4 regions of the Paenibacillus sp. A14 genome follow, and region 3 is predicted to be linked to each of the others. Evidence: riboswitches for the same ligand, from Rfam matches in the RefSeq annotation. Region 3 holds a riboswitch; each other region holds the start of a gene.

Region 1 (3,989 bases), on a different contig from region 3:
AGACCTTTATTTCCGGGTCGTCCCGATTCGTAAACCGTCCGAAACCGAGACGGTTCAAGATCGGGTAGAGTCGGCACAGGAGTTTCGGGAGTACGCCATGGGCCGGAACGCGCGTGCCGTCGGTCAACCGATGACGATCGAAACGAATTACACAAATCGGGCTACGAAAGTCATGTTTCCGTTGACGGGCATTGATCTTCCTGAGGATGCCCAGGATCGCAAGAACTTCTTAAACGGTTTGGCGGTGTTCATCGAACACAGCGACGGAGAGAAAGAGCTCGAGTTCGGACAGCCGGTTTACGATGAAACAGGGCATCCGATCGGCATTGAAATCGACGTCCGGAAATTCAGCACATTCACGATTATTTCTACGGAAGCGGACTACAAAACCTATTTACGGTATATCTCCGGTTATCCGGACGGGAAATTCCACCCTGCCGAATCCGTTACGCGCGCCGAGATGGCCAGGTTGATCGCCATTCAAACAGAATTCAGCGAAGGCGCCGGTGTAAATCCGTACTCCGATCTGGCGGCGTCGCATTGGGCCGCGAAAGCGGTTCTCCAACTGACCGGTGCGGGCATTCTTTCCGGCGATCTGAGCGGGCGGTTCCGCCCGGAGGCTGGAGTGACCCGCGCGGAAATGGCGGTCATTGCGTCCAGACTGCAAGGACTTGAGCTTACCAATACAAGTGAAGCGTTTACCGATACCCAAGGCCATTGGGCGGCCGGCGCCATTAACGCGGTACGTGAGGCGGGATACATGCTCGGATACGAGGATGGTTCATTCCGTCCGAACCAGACGATGTCACGCGCGGAAGCCATCGTTGTACTGAACCGGCTGTTCGATCGCCCGCTGCTGGATCGCCGGGCGATCGGCGAGTCCAGTTGGTCCGATGTCCATCCAGCGAGCTGGGCGGCGCCCGATATCGAATCGGCCTCCCGGAACCTGCGAGTGCATAAGAACGGCAGCGTGGAGATCGCTGCCGGAGATGAGCAGTAAATAGCCAGTTAAGAAGCTAAACAAAAGCCAACCGGTATACCAAATACCGGTTGGCTTTCTTTTGTAAGATAGACGAATACCCAGGGAAGGGATACTATAGAAAAAACGCACCGCCCGCCAATCTGAATCAAGACCATAATGACGATTTGCCCAAAAAGCGAATAGACACTACCGGTATCCACCACGATTAGGCCGTTCACACATATCGCCGAGGTGGCTGTAAATAAAGCATTCAGGAGTCCGACGGATTTCCCAGTGGAGGAAGAATGGGGAAGCGTCAGCAAGGCCGTGCCCATCCAAATTAAAATGAAAAAAACGATCATAATGAGTTGGGGAGGCGTCGTGTTCTTTTTTAGCCTGTTTATAAGGGACTCTGCTTTTAAAAAAGCGGAATGCTGTGGATTATCACTCACATTCTCCAGTTGCTTGTTCACCGGATCCACTCCGTTCTGTTGGGATAAATAAAAAATTTTTATCAAGCATTAGAAAAGCCCGGAGGCAGAGACATTCTGCCACCAGGCTCGGTTTTTCGAAGCATGGACTAGACTAAGTTACAAACATGTTCTCTCCCAAGACGCTGACGAGGTTAGCTGTCGGATTCGGGATTGAGAGTTCCCGTTCTTCCTTTCCCAGAAAGAATTCACCCCTTGAAACGGCCAATGGCCGTGGTTCCCCCGCTCCCCTAAGGGGATTAAGCGATAAGTTTATGAAATTATCGTAATTAATCTTATGTTAAATAGCTCTAAAAGTAGATATGAAGGTTCGATTTAAAGTCGCTCTTAATTCTTATCCATGCCTGTTTCTATCGGTCCTTTAGCTAACCCCAGTCTTTTTACCAAAGGCTTAATACTCAGCCCTTGCGCAAGTAGTGAGAACATCACAACACTGAAGGTCAGCACCAGGATTTCGTCGCGTCCTTCGAAGCTCGGGGGCAGGCTCAGTGCGAGGGCAATCGACAAGCTGCCTTTTAATCCACCCCAATTTAGAATTAACTTCCAGGAAGAGGGGAAGGTTTTCAGAGAGTAGAGACTTGTATAAACGGCCAACGTTCTGCCCACTAGAACAATAAGAATGGCCGCGCCGATTAAGGCCCACTTGTCCGTAAAATCAATATGCTTGATTTCAAGTCCGATCATGAGGAAAATCAGTGAATTGGCCACTAACGTAATCACGTCCCAAAACGAGTTGATATTCGTCTTTGTTGTTTCGGACATGCCAATGCGCGCCCCGTAACTGCCGAAGATCAGCCCGCCTACGACAACGGCGATCACGCCGGACACATGAAAATGCTCGGCAATAAAGAAACTTCCAAAAAAGAGGAGCATGGAAAAGGCGATCTCCAACGGATAATCATCGTAAAAGCGAATGAGCTGGGAAAAAAGATATCCCAAAATGCCGCCAACCGCGATACCGCCTAGGCTGAACTTCAGAAAAAGCAAGACACCGCTGCCAACCCCTCCCCAGCCCATTTCCATATAGGTGAGCAAATATATGGAGGAAATCTGGAATAATACGACGGCAATTCCGTCATTAAAAAGTGATTCTCCTTCAATAATGGTGACAACTTTCTTGGGTACTCCCAAAGACTTGAAGATGGAGATGACGCTGATCGGATCCGTAGCGCTCATGAGCGCCGCGAATGTGAAGGCGACAACGATCGGCAGCCCCGTCAAACCATACATGGCAAAGGCGATTAGGAGAAAGGAAAGCAGAGTGCCTCCGAACGCAAGGGCAATGACCGGTTTGCTCTGTTCCCGCAGATGCGAGAAAGGGAGTTTTAATGTGGCGTCGCCCAGCAGGATAGGAAGGAACAGGGAGATGATAATCGCCTGAAACACATTAGATTGGGTAATGAACGATTCGGCTTGATCCAGGACTGGTATATGTATCAAACCGAGAAGTAAGCCTACTATAACTAACGCTATGGAGTAAGGTTGATTCATTTTTTTGGCGAATGCGATTACCCCCATCGAAATGGCCAGTAAAATCAAGAGTTGAACGAAAACCTCGTTAAAGTGATGCATAGCGGCACCCCTCTTCAAAAATAGAATCTCCATAATATTGTACCCAAAAGATGCAGGAGGTCCAATCCATTGACATTTTGGACTAGAAGCGTTATTTTATGAATATAAAATAAAAATATTCACAGATACACAATGACGAATGTAATGTAGAGGATGTGCGATTTTAGATGCCCAAAAAATTTACCGATCAGGAACGCGAATGGATCCGGCAAAAGCTGTTGACGGAGGCACGCCATCTATTTGAGAAAGCAGGGCTCCGAAAAACGAGCGTTGAAGAATTAACGAGGGCCGCGGGTATCGCTCAAGGTTCGTTCTACATGTTTTTCGGATCGAAAGAGGAACTATATTATGAACTGCTTCAGGAGGAGGAGCAGCGTATCCGCAAGGCCGTTCTGGAATTGTTCCCTCCTAATGATGTATGCACCAGGGCAAGTATTCAGCGCTTTCTGTTATATTCCTTAAGATTGATGGATGAAAGCCCGTTGCTCAGACAAATGATGGATCGGGGAGAAATGGACCTATTACTCAGGAAACTGCCCCAGCACATGCTCGAACGAAACTTTACCCAGGATCAGGATGCACTTCTACCTGTGATCCAGGCATGGAAGAAAGCCGGCATTTTACCTGAGACTGCACCGGAGTCCATCGTAGGCATGGTCCGAGCCTTGGCGCTTCTGGCACTGCACAAGAATGAGATTGGAGAGGCGCAATTTACGGCAACGATCGAACTGTTGGTCGATTTATTGTCGGCCGGCATGCTCGCCGTGTCTAAGCAGCCGAAAGGAGACGGAAAGTCATGATCGAAGTAAGCGGACTTCAGTTTACGTATCCAAACGGGAAGGAGCGAACGCTACGCGGTCTTGACTTTGTCATTCCAAGCGGGGAGATTTTTGGTTTCTTGGGCCCGTCGGGCGCCGGTAAAAGTACGACACAAAAGCTGCTTATTGGCTTGCTGAAGGGATATC
Region 2 (3,989 bases), on a different contig from region 3:
CAGACACGTTGGCACCTTCAACTCCACGATGCTGAATTCTTTGGACAACTCGAGATAATCGAGCAAATTGGGGGTCACAAGCTGATGGGCCACGCGAATCCCCATGTCCCGCTCCGGAAAAATCACCCGGTCAACCCCCAGTTTCTCCAATGCGCGGCCGTGTAGAACCGAAATCGCTTTGGCCACTACCGTCTTGATGCCCAGATCCTTCAGAAGAATCGCGCTCAAAATGCTCATCTGAATGTCGTTACCGATGGCGACAATTCCGCAATCGAAGTTCCGTACGCCGAGGGACTTAAGCACCTCCTCATCGGTCGCGTCTGCTACCACGGCATGCGTGAGCAAATGGCTCCACTCTTCAACGACGTCCTCGTTGCGGTCCACGCCCAATACTTCGTAACCGAGTTCCATCAGCTCCAGTGCCAGACTGGAACCGAAGCGCCCCAATCCGATCACGACAAACTGCTGTGTCTTCATCTTGTCCTTTTCCCCTTATCCGATAATCATTTTGCCCTCAGGATGCCTGTATAATTCTTTACCCTGCTGTGGTCCCAGCGCATAAGCCAGGGTGAGCGGCCCGAGCCGCCCGGCGAACATGGTAAAGCTGATAATGATTTTCCCCATGACGGTCAGTTTGCCGGTCAGTCCCATCGTCAAGCCGACCGTTCCGAACGCGGAAGTCGCTTCAAACAGGATGCTCAGAAAGCTGGCGTCCTCCGTCGTGGACAGCACCATCGCCACAGCGACGACGAGAAAAAGCGCCAGCATAGTGATCGTAACCGCCTTGAAAATACGCTCTTGGGCCAGCCGGTACCGGAACAGCACGAGATCCGACCGCCCCCGGATCATGGAAATCACGGCACCCACAAGAATCGTGAATGTCGTCGTCTTGATGCCGCCCCCCGTCGAGCTGGGCGAGGCGCCGATAAACATCAGAATAATGATAAAAAACTGGGTGGCCTGCCGCAGCGCCCCGATATCCAGCGTATTGGCTCCCGCCGTTCTCGGCGTCACCGACTGGAAGAAGGAAGCCAAAAACTTCCCGTCCCATCCCAGCGGCTCAAGCGTCTTGGGGTTGGTAAATTCAAAAATGAATATCACCAGAGCCCCCACCAAAATCAAAGCGGTGGTCATCGAAAGCACCACTTTGGTATGCAGCGAGAACTTGCGGCGCTTCCGGAACTCGATCAAATCCGATACAACGATAAACCCGATTCCCCCCGACACGATAAGAAACATCGCGACGAAGTTGACGACCGGGTCGCTAACATATTGGGTCAGGCTCCGGTATTCCCCGAACAGATCAAATCCGGCATTGTTGAACATGGAGACGCCGTGAAAAATCCCGTAATAAATCGCCCGGCCGAGCGGCATATCGAAGGACCAGCGAATCGCAAACACAAGAGCGGCGCCGGACTCAATGATCAGCGAGTAAAGCAGGACTTTGCGAATCAGCCGGACGATGCCCTCCATCGTATTCTGGTTCATCGCCTCCTGAAGCAACAGACGGTCCTTTAGCGAGATTTTCCGCTTCAACACGAGAGAGAACAGCGTGGCCATCGTCATAAACCCCAGGCCCCCGACCTGAATCAGCAACATAATGACTACCTGTCCGAACGTGGAAAAATAAGTGCCCGTATCCACCACCACAAGTCCGGTTACACAAGTTGCCGAGGTCGCGGTAAACAGCGCATCGATCCAGGGAAGCGATTCTCCGGTTGTACTGGAAACCGGAAGCATCAGCAGAAAAGACCCGAGCAGGATAATGGCCGCGAATCCCAGCACCAGAACCTGCGGCGGGGAGAATTTAAACCATTTGGAAAGCAAGGCGGTTCACCTCATTTTGTATATTGGACAAAAAAGTACAAAAGAAAAAAAAGCACTGGAAATCCAATGCCTTTTGATTGGTCCCTGCAGCAAAGGCCTACGAGGTTAGCTGACGGATTCGGGCTTGCTAGGTCTGCCCTATTCGCCGTCGCAACAAGCGAGAATGCTTGCCGGAAGCGAAATTCACCCCTAAAGATCGGTTCCCCCGTTTTCAAAAGAAATTCGGCCAATTTATGAAGTTTCATTATTTTCATTGCATTTTCGTCAAAAGGATTATAAGCCTTATTCGGCCGCACTACAAAGTGATATTTCGATGAAATTATGCGATAAACGCCGAAAAGGGAGGAAACAAGCTTTATGGTATCCCTTTATCTAAGCCATGCTTTGCTTTCCCAACGTTATTGCGCATTTTCACATTTTCTCCTCCATCTATGGCGAAGCGCCGCCCCCTGTGTTATCTTTTACTGTGACATCGATTTGTCAAAATCATACGGATTCCAAAAAATCAAAAAGGAGTTTTGACATGTATTCCGACCTAAAACCGCGGCGCCGGATGAAGAACGGAACCTTGTGGGGGCTTGCCGCCCTGGGATTGATTTTGTTTGTTCTTCTCCAAATCTACCCTTCAACGGCCTCCGAAACCCTGCAGCTGGAACAATCGGCGCAGGTGCTCACCAAGGACCAGGCCAAAGCGGCCGCCCTTAAGTTTGCGCAGGACGAACTCGGGGTTTCTCCCGGAGAAGAAGTCATCGTCACTTATCAGACCCGGGCCGAAGTTTACGGTTATTTGACCAAAGAGAAGTTAATGAAGGATTACCTGGAGAAATATGACAAGCAGTTTCCTTATGATGTGTTCCGCGTTTATTTCGGCCTGTCCGACGAAGGGTGGGACGGGGTTACTATCGACATACATATGACGACGGGAAAGGCGGTCGGATTTAAAAAGATTCCGAAAACCGACTTCCTCGCCCCGCCAAATGAGCTGGAAAGCAGCGAGGGACTCTTGCTTGGCCTGGACGAAAAAGTCGAGCTGGCCCAGCCCTATCTGAAGGCGCTCGGGTACGGCGAGCAAGGCGCTCCTGCGGTAGACGAAACCGCCTCCGGGCTCCGGTTAACATTTAACGATTACAAAATCGGCGACGCCCGGGCCCAAATGGATATCAGCTTTAAAGATCGGCAAGTTGCGGAAATCACCAGCTATTTTGAGGTACCGCAAAACCATACCAACTATGTGAAACGGCAGACGACCATCGCCAATTGGCTAACTTATGCGGGCTATGCCTTGTTCACGTTCGTACTCGGAATTCTTGCCATTGTATACAGCGCCCTAACGCGAGCCTATACTTCATTCAAACGCGGGATCGTGCTCGCTTCTGTCTATTTTCTGATCTCGATGGGCTCGGCTTTGAATATGCTGCCGTTCCTGGAATCGGAAGGCGTTGACGGTGCGCTCCTGATATTCGGACTCGTTGTTCAAGGGCTCGTCACGCTGATTCTGGCCGCGTCGATCTACTTCTCTCTCGTCGGCGGTGACGGACTCTGGCGCAAGCAGGGAATCAACCTGTGGGCCCGGGCCAAAGAACGCGGATATGGGCGGCATGTGCTGTCATCCATGGCGGACGGCTATGCCTGGGCGTTGATCCTGCTCGGCGTGCAATCGGTCATCTTCTTCATTCTTGAACGCACGATTCATACATGGTCCACGACCGATGCCACCCAGTCGCCTTATAATATGCTCTATCCGGCACTCCTCCCGCTGCTGGCCTGGGTAGCTGGAATTGGGGAAGAGGCCGTCTACCGGCTGTTCGGAATACCGATGCTGAAAAAAATGTTCCGCAGCACGCTGGCCGCCAGCATCATCACCACGCTGATCTGGGCCTTCGGCCACACGCTGTATCCGATCTATCCGGTGATTTCCCGGCCGATCGAGCTGCTGTTCATCGGCTTGCTGTTCAGTTATATTTTCCTGAGATACGGCTTTATCGCCGTCATGTTCGCCCATGTTATCTTCGACAGCATTCTGATGTCGCTCAGCGTCATGTTCATGGGCGGAACCCTCAACATGGTGTCCGGCCTGTTCTTTATTGTTCTCCCGGCCATCGTGGCTTATGTGATTTATTTGTTCAACCCTTCGGGCAAAGAGCGGCCTTCCGCTTCCGGGG
Region 3 (3,989 bases):
AAATTGGCGAACAGTACCGTAAACAACAGAATCACAAATACGGTGAGGTTGAAGCCGATGCGGTCCTCCGCATGGAAGTAACCGGGAAATACCGTCATTAACAGTACGATGATCGTGCCAACCTCAACGACGAACATCACGGGATTTTTCATCATGACGGCCGGATTCAACTTGACGACGCTCGCCTTCAGGGCTTGCGCAACAAGCGGACCGGAGAACATGCTTTTCTTACGTTTTTCGTTCATGGCCATTTCTCCCCATTTCTTACTTAACGAATCGTCAGATGCTCAGCGATTGGCCCCAGGACAATCACCGGCAGGAAAGTCAGCGCGCCGATCAAAATGACGGTGCCGATCAGAAGACCGGTAAACAGGGCGTTGTCCGTTCGGAACGTGCCGATCGTCTCCGGCACCCATTGCTTACGCGTCAACGATCCGGCGACGGCGAGCATCGCGATCATCGAGATATACCGCCCGAAAAACATCACCAGGCCGGTCGTTATATTCCAGAATGGCGTATTGTCCGCCAATCCCTCAAAGCCGGAGCCGTTGTTTGCGGCTGACGAGGTGTATTCGTACAGCACCTGCGTGATTCCGTGAAAGCCGGCATTTGTAATCGCGCCCTTACCGAGATCGGTCAGGAAGGCAAGCGCCGCCGGCGCCAGAATAATGAACGGGTGCGCCAATATCGCAATCGCGATGAGCTTCATCTCCCGCGGCTCGATCTTGCGGCCCAGGAATTCCGGCGTACGGCCGACCATCAGTCCGCAGATGAACACGGCCAGTATCGCGTACATCAGCATATTGATCAGCCCGACGCCTTTGCCGCCGAATACGACATTCAGCATCATCTCCGCTAATGGCACCAGACCGCCGAGCGGGGTCAGCGTATCGTGCATGTTGTTGACCGAACCAGTCGTCGCCGCCGTCGTCACGGTGGTAAACAGGGCGGATTGGGCTATGCCGAAACGCACCTCTTTCCCCTCCATACTGCCCTGCGAAGCGTCGATGCCCAGCGCATTCAGCGCCGGATTTCCGCTTGTTTCCGCCGTATAGGCGATCGTAAGGAACACAAGGAACAGAACCATCATTGCCGAGAAAATAACCCAGCCCTGCTTGCGGCTCTTCGCAAATCTGCCGTACATGAATGGCAGCGCCGCGGACAAGCACCACATCGACAGAATCTCGATTACATTGGTCAACGGGTTCGGATTCTCAAACGGGTGCGACGAGTTGGCGCCGAAAAAGCCGCCGCCGTTGGTGCCCAGATGTTTGATCGACTCCAGTGAAGCGACAGGCCCGATCGCAATTTGCTGCGCAGCTCCTTCCAGTGTCGTTACCGCCAGTGTCGGATGGAGCGTCTGCGGAACCTGCAGCGCGACCAGCACCAAAGTGACGATCAACGCCAACGGGAAGAAAACCCGCGTATGCGCCTTGACGAAATCCTCAAAGAAGTTGCCCAGCGTCTTGCCTTTGCTAGTAATGCCCCGGACAAACGCGACCGCGACCGAAAGGCCCGTAGCCGCCGACGTGAACATCATCATCATGATGACGGCCATTTGCGAGAAATATGTCAACCCCGTCTCGCCGCTGTAATGCTGCAGGTTTGTGTTCGTGATAAAGCTGATAACCGTGTTTAGCACCAGCGTAGGTTCCATATTCCCGATATCGTTCGGATTAAGCGGCAAGCCGCTCTGTATCCGCAACAGGAAATAACTTACCGCGACGAGCACGAAGTTGGTCGCGACGAAGCTGATCGCGTACCGCTTCCAGCTCATGCCCGGGCGGCGCTTCAGCCCGATGACCGCAAAAATGGGCTTCTCGGCCCACCCGAATATTTTATCCGTGCGATTGGGTTCGTTAGAAAAAACATAAAACAAATAATTTCCAAGCGGTTTGGCAATCAGCAGCAAAATGCCGATCACAATTCCGATTTGCAATATATCCATTTGACCGTTCCTCCCTGGTATTGCCGCTATAAAAAAGATAAAGATCAAACACTCGTTAAAACTTTTCCGGATGAAGTAAGGCATAGATCAAATAGATCAGCAATACGAGCGTAAACATCAACACGATCGTCATTCGTGTTCGCCTCCCGAGTCCGCTACCGTTTTCCCGCACCAAACGACAAATCCGATCACAAGCGCGAAGGCTGCGGCTAACGTTAGTCCCATCCAAATATCCAGCATTACGACACTCCTCCAAATAATTAATCAGTCAGATCGCTGAGTAGAAACCCGACTTCCCCGTTTTTTGTGTATACCACAAAGGAAGCACCGAGTTTTTTATAAATCGCCTCGGGATGCCACATGGTCGTCACGACAGTTATCGCCTTGCAGGAAAACCGGGCAACAAACTGCAAATACTGACAGCTTAGCGGTAGACTGGACTCAAAAATGAAAACTCGCCCGATCGGAAATACAGGTATCTCACCCGCCTTATTACGGGTAGTACTTACACGCAAAACCTCATTCACTCCGATTTCCCTCAGCAGCTTTTCTTCCCTTTTGTTATTGGTTAAGGCTGCTACCGGAATTTTTTGGTACATAAGCAACCGAATGAAGTTTCTCCCCGCTTTATTCGAAGCGGCCACTAAAATACGGTTTTTCTCCATGCGCTCCTCCTCCGAATCAAGGAAAAAGGCAACAAAAAGAAGCCTTGGAAAAGAGGAACCTTTTCCGCGGCTTCTCGCTCATGACGCCTTCGTCCTGATCGGCCCGCGACAAAATGTTGCCTCTCCATACGCTTACGAGGTTAGCTGTCGGATTCGGGCGTGAGAGTCGCCCTACACCAGGCATTTAAGAGTGCCGAGTGATTCACCCCATGAAACCGAGCGCGGTTTCGTTGGTTCCCCCGTTCCTTGAGTCTTCCAAGGATTCAGCGTTTTAAAAAAATATTGTAAGTCACAGTTTTCCGAGACTGTGGCAGAAAAAACGATGAATAACCGATTGATTCATCCTCTCCCTCAATAGCACACGATCCTTTATCTACGGGTTAGCTGACATTTACAGGCGGTGAGAGACGCCCGTCTTCGCTGATCGAGTCGTGAACGAACGATTTCGTTCCCGGTTCCGATCGGCTTGCTCCCACACAAGCTTCGGTCCGTTGACTCCCCGTTTTGGATCGGCAGCTCCATTAGAATCGAATAGCAATTCAATTCATGGACCGTATCTTACTCCTTGACAAAATGATTGTAAAACGCTGTAGCATGTGTATCCACTGAAATAAGGAGTTCTAGGATAAAGGCAGCGTTATCAAAATGGAAACTCTTTTCTTTCCTCGCAAATACTCATGTTTACAAGACTTTTCATCATTTTTACGGTTTTTTTACACCCGTGGGCGGTTTATTTACCCCTTTTTTATACGGACCTGAATTATAGTTAGAACCGTGAATTCTTCGACTTGTATGAACGCTGAATTCCCGTTATGGCGGGAAGCGGGGGAACCATCGGACCGCAAATTCGGTCCAACTTGGGGTGAATCCGAAATGAGACGTTATCGGTCTCGTAAGGTAGGGCGACTCTCACCGCCCGAATCCGACAGCTAACCTCGTAAGCGCAGCAGAGAGAACCTTGATTTCCGTGCTTTTGCGTCGGGGCATTTTGCCCGTCCGCGCAAACCGCTGCAGGGGTTTATTCTCTGTCGGCGGTTTTTTTGTTGTAAACATGCGGACAAACGGGCTTTTAAACATTTTAACCCTATGGGAGGATGAGGATCGACATGAGGACTTATTATTGGGGATCGCATCGGAATCTTCTGGACCCGGTTAGCTTGCGTTACCTGTATTTTGGAGCGTTCTGGTATGAAGAACACGGGCAAAGATTTATCGTAGGTTATGGTTTCGGCGACAGCAAAATCGGGATATTCCGCCAGTTCGGCGCACCGGCATCCTGTCAAGAATGCACGGATATAGAGGTTTTGCACGAGATCTACCGGGAATTCAGGAAACAACAGCAGGAACAGGATTGGTCGGCGCGCTTACGCCTTCCG
Region 4 (3,989 bases), on a different contig from region 3:
CAGCAGCAGTAAGTCTGGCCATTCTTTTCTCCGTTGGCACTGGGAGCGCTTTCGCCGATTCCACGTTGGACGGCGTCATCGATACGGCCTTGGGAACGGAGTACTCTTCCGGCGGCACTACAACGTCCGGCTTCGATTGTTCCGGATTTACCATGTACGTCTTTTCGAAGATCGGTATTAAACTGCCCCATCAATCCGGTGCCCAATACAAGATGGGAACGGCCGTAGAGAAGGAAGAGCTGATTGCCGGCGATCTCGTGTTCTTCAACACTTCCGGTAAAGGCGTTTCTCATGTCGGCGTTTATGTTGGTGATGGCAAGTTTGCCCACGCATCTTCTTCCAAGGGCGTAGTCATCAGCAAACTGAGTGAGAAGTATTATGTACAGCGTTATGTCGGAGCGAAACGGATTCTGAGTACCGATAAGTACGAAGAAGTCACCACCGACTCCCAAGAGCATGACGATGTAGAATAATTCCGGCAAAGGCCCGCAGCGATTCTTTCGAGTCGTAGACTGCGGGTTTTTTCATGGCTGTTTGGGAAATCCCGTTTAGGAGAAATTACCCGTCTCTCCCCGGCATAAACAGGACAATAGAATTAAAATATCCGGCAACCCTAGAATAGCTTGCCAAAGCAAGTTAGGCTTGGTACAATAACCAAAGTAAATAGTAACAACTTTGTAAACATTGTTCGCCACGTCACAACTTTGGGTGCATTCAACTAGACTAGCCGAATTCCCGGCACCCGGGAAACGGGGGAACCATTTTGGGTGAATTGATTACCGATACATAGGAATCATAGGGAACCTTCAACCGAATCCTCAAGCTAACCTCGCAGGCATTGGAAGGAGAACTTTACATCATGAGAAAGACATTTGCAGCAGCAGCGACAAGTTTGGCGATTCTGTTCACCTTGGGGACAGGGAGCGTATCGGCCGAAGACACGACCTTGAACAGCGTGGTTAACTCTGTTTACGGAACGCCTTATAAATACGGGGGTGTCTCCACAAGCGGATTTGATTGCTCCGGATTTACGAGATATGTGTTCAAGCAGATGGGGGTCAAGCTCGCCCGGGTCTCTTCAGCCCAGTACAAACAAGGCACGCCTGTCGCCAAAAGCCAGTTAAAGCCGGGGGATCTCGTATTCTTCAATACCTTGGGCAAGAATAAAGTATCCCATGTCGGCATTTACATCGGTGAGGGGAAATTTGCGCACGCCTCTTCATCCAAAGGAATTCGTACGGATAAATTAAACAGCAGTTACTATAAATCAAAATATGTCGGGGCCAAAAGAATTCTCAGCAAAACCGGTTATTCCACATATGCCGCAGAATCATGACCCCTACGCCAAATTGAGGCGCTCACCTCAACTTAGTTAATACCGCAGTGGTTCTTGCCGGAACCACTGCGTTTTTTTCGCTATATACCATATAACGAAAGTCCGTTCAAAAAGGTTTCCAAATATGGCCTTTCCGCCAAAATTTATTTTTTCACGATCGCCGTTTCCTCTCCCGGACTCCACTGTCCAAATCTTCCCATACTCCACATTACCCCTCTGACCGAGGACGAAACACCTACGTCTTCCTATCTTTACAAGCAACCCATTTCCCGTTAGAGTGAGGGTAAACGGAATTTTCTAATCGATGAAAAGACAGCCCCGCGATATAATATCCATTCCCATTGTTTAAAGGAGGCGCAAACATGGAAAAACCAGTCACTACATTCCGGATCGTTCCCATGGAGGAGAGCCACGGCGCGGCTATCTGTACCTGGAAATACGATTCCCCATACGATATCTATAGCTGGCTCCCCTGGGAACAAATGAAAGCGCTCGACGTGGAGTTTGGGAACCCGGCCTTAAGAGCGCAACAATATGTCTCATTAATGACCCCTGATGATGAGCTCGCCGGATTTGCCCAGTACTTTCCGATGGAAGGGGTGACACGGCTCGGCATCGGGATGCGGCCCGATTTATGCGGCCAGGGACTGGGTAAAACCTTTGTGCTGACGATCGTGGAGGAAGCCCGGCGGCGGAAACCGCAGAATGTCATCGACCTGGAGGTATTGACCTGGAACACCCGGGCGATTCGCGCTTATCAAAAAGCCGGCTTCGTCATTACCGATTTGTACGAAAAAATGACCCCGGGCGGTATTTCCAAACCTTACTACTGTATGGTTTACAAAGGTGCCCCAGTCTCACCTTAATCTATATTGCGAGGTTGTCTGTGATAAACGGCACGTCATTTGGGGAAATATTTAAAAAACCGGAGTAATTCGTTACTTTTTTTGTCACAAACGCTATGATCAATGAGCCTGTTCCGCTATAATGGAAGGGGTAACTTACATAGGAGGGACGATCGGAATGCAGAAGTGGATCATGAGCGGATTACTCGTCGTGGCTTGCGCCTTTGCAGCCGTGTTAATGTTTACATTGCCCGGCCGGGAACAGGTAGCTCAGGAAGAGAAGCCTCAGATGCCTGAAGTCACGTTAAATGCGGAACAAGCCGAGGCCGTTATAAAGGCGAACTGCATCAGCTGTCATGGTGATGAATTGAAAGGCGGAGCCGGTCCGAACCTGCAAAAAGTAGGTTCCGCGCTGTCGGCTGACCAGTTGTTTGGGATCATTACCAAAGGGAAAGGCGGAGGCATGATGCCTTCCTTCAAGGATAAGTTGAAGGAAGAGGAAATCGCCAACGTCGCGCTTTATCTTTCCGAAAAGAAATAACGCTTACAACAATACGCCCGCCGGGGCCTGGGTCCAGGTTTTCGGCGGGCGCTTTTCTGCAGCCTCGATTATCTTGCTTTCCTGCATTCGTTTCTCAACCGGCAGAACGGGCCTTCTCGAATGCTTCATTATATTGCTGCGCTTCCTTGATATCCACGGCCGTGATGCCGCCTTCCTCCCAGGAGGTCAGGCGAAGCGTCACCGTTTTGTGATCGATGGTTATAAAGGGGTGATGGTTAAACGCTTCCGAAATGGCGGCAACCTCGTCCACAAACGCAATCCCTTTCATAAAGTTGGAGAAGGTATATTTGCGGACGATCCAGCGTCCCTCCTCCAGCTCCCAACCTTCCAGCCTTTCCAAATGCGCCTCTACTTCTTGCGGCGTAAACGGCATTGTTCTTCCTCCCCGTTTCCTCAAACTTCCCTGTATGTAATCCTGCAGTGAAGGATTTTATTCTTCGTCTCCAGCCCGGCATGAGCATCCATTTATTGTATTCCATGGATCGGCTGTTCATGCGCGGAAGGCTTTTCCTGATTTACCCTGCCCGTCCGAGCAGGTCTAGCGTGTCGATCTTCTAAGTCTTTATTTTACCATGCTCCCGAACAATATTCCAAAAAAACGCCCCGCTGTCAAATCAAAGCCACGGAGGTCAACTCGTCTTCGCCGATGAGCACATTGATTCTGTGGCCCTCAGCATCGTGAATAACCACAGCGCTGCCCACGCTAATCACGGGTTCGGTCCCCAGCGCAAAGAACAAATCTTCCGCCAATGCCTCTTGGACCTCATAACGTTCTTCGCCGGAAAGGTCCGCCCACTCCGCAGCCTCCATTTCAAAAAATTCATAGCTATCCGGAATGCGTCCAACCGCTTCCGTCAGATCTGCCAAAATATGTTCATAATCTCTTCCGTGCTTTACTCCCACCGCCTAATGGCTCCCTTCTTAGTAGTCTAATACAGACTGTATTCTCATTATACCGGAAAAAACACCTTAAAAAAAAAGGGAATTCTGTCGATAAAAAAGATAAACCGTTTTTCGGACAAGGTTGTAATGCCTCCAGCAAGGATGCGGGAGACAGAAAAATGGAAACAATTATCTCAAGGACGAGGTGTGCAATGGAAATTTCAACGATTATTGGACTTATTCTCGGTTTCGTGGCGCTTATTTTAGGAATGTTCCTGAAAGGTGCACCTATTGAAAGCTTGGTCTCGAACCCTGCGGCCTTTGTCATTATCTTTGTAGGGACGGCAGCGACGCTGTTTGTGGC

What was found. A riboswitch is a leader RNA that binds a small molecule or an ion and turns the genes downstream of it on or off. The one in region 3 is predicted to bind cyclic di-AMP.
Region 1: another riboswitch for cyclic di-AMP. It lies ahead of V4U88_RS17605 (potassium transporter TrkG); the one in region 3 lies ahead of V4U88_RS18865 (hypothetical protein).
Region 2: another riboswitch for cyclic di-AMP. It lies ahead of V4U88_RS26135 (TrkH family potassium uptake protein); the one in region 3 lies ahead of V4U88_RS18865 (hypothetical protein).
Region 4: another riboswitch for cyclic di-AMP. It lies ahead of V4U88_RS25355 (C40 family peptidase); the one in region 3 lies ahead of V4U88_RS18865 (hypothetical protein).

The regions. Positions count from the first base shown of each region.
Region 1 covers NZ_JBAGJD010000006.1:212,191-216,179, reverse strand. Annotated here, with positions in the region: gene V4U88_RS17610 (tandem-95 repeat protein) at 1-1,000, shown strand, start outside; gene V4U88_RS17605 (potassium transporter TrkG) at 1,009-1,434, opposite strand; cyclic di-AMP (ydaO/yuaA leader) riboswitch at 1,560-1,708, opposite strand; gene V4U88_RS17600 (cation:proton antiporter) at 1,780-3,024, opposite strand; gene V4U88_RS17595 (TetR/AcrR family transcriptional regulator) at 3,192-3,824, shown strand; gene V4U88_RS17590 (ABC transporter ATP-binding protein) at 3,821-3,989, shown strand, end outside.
Region 2 covers NZ_JBAGJD010000022.1:13,257-17,245, forward strand. Annotated here, with positions in the region: gene V4U88_RS26130 (potassium channel family protein) at 1-477, opposite strand, end outside; gene V4U88_RS26135 (TrkH family potassium uptake protein) at 493-1,827, opposite strand; cyclic di-AMP (ydaO/yuaA leader) riboswitch at 1,906-2,065, opposite strand; gene V4U88_RS26140 (CPBP family intramembrane glutamic endopeptidase) at 2,351-3,989, shown strand, end outside.
Region 3 covers NZ_JBAGJD010000007.1:141,478-145,466, forward strand. Annotated here, with positions in the region: gene kdpB (potassium-transporting ATPase subunit KdpB) at 1-245, opposite strand, end outside; gene kdpA (potassium-transporting ATPase subunit KdpA) at 269-1,948, opposite strand; gene kdpF (K(+)-transporting ATPase subunit F) at 2,004-2,081, opposite strand; gene V4U88_RS18865 (hypothetical protein) at 2,209-2,613, opposite strand; cyclic di-AMP (ydaO/yuaA leader) riboswitch at 2,729-2,892, opposite strand; cyclic di-AMP (ydaO/yuaA leader) riboswitch at 3,401-3,572, shown strand; gene V4U88_RS18870 (hypothetical protein) at 3,720-3,989, shown strand, end outside.
Region 4 covers NZ_JBAGJD010000018.1:48,209-52,197, forward strand. Annotated here, with positions in the region: gene V4U88_RS25350 (C40 family peptidase) at 1-473, shown strand, start outside; cyclic di-AMP (ydaO/yuaA leader) riboswitch at 716-853, shown strand; gene V4U88_RS25355 (C40 family peptidase) at 860-1,336, shown strand; gene V4U88_RS25360 (GNAT family N-acetyltransferase) at 1,699-2,202, shown strand; gene V4U88_RS25365 (c-type cytochrome) at 2,360-2,722, shown strand; gene V4U88_RS25370 (4a-hydroxytetrahydrobiopterin dehydratase) at 2,817-3,116, opposite strand; gene V4U88_RS25375 (hypothetical protein) at 3,353-3,646, opposite strand; gene motA (flagellar motor stator protein MotA) at 3,838-3,989, shown strand, end outside.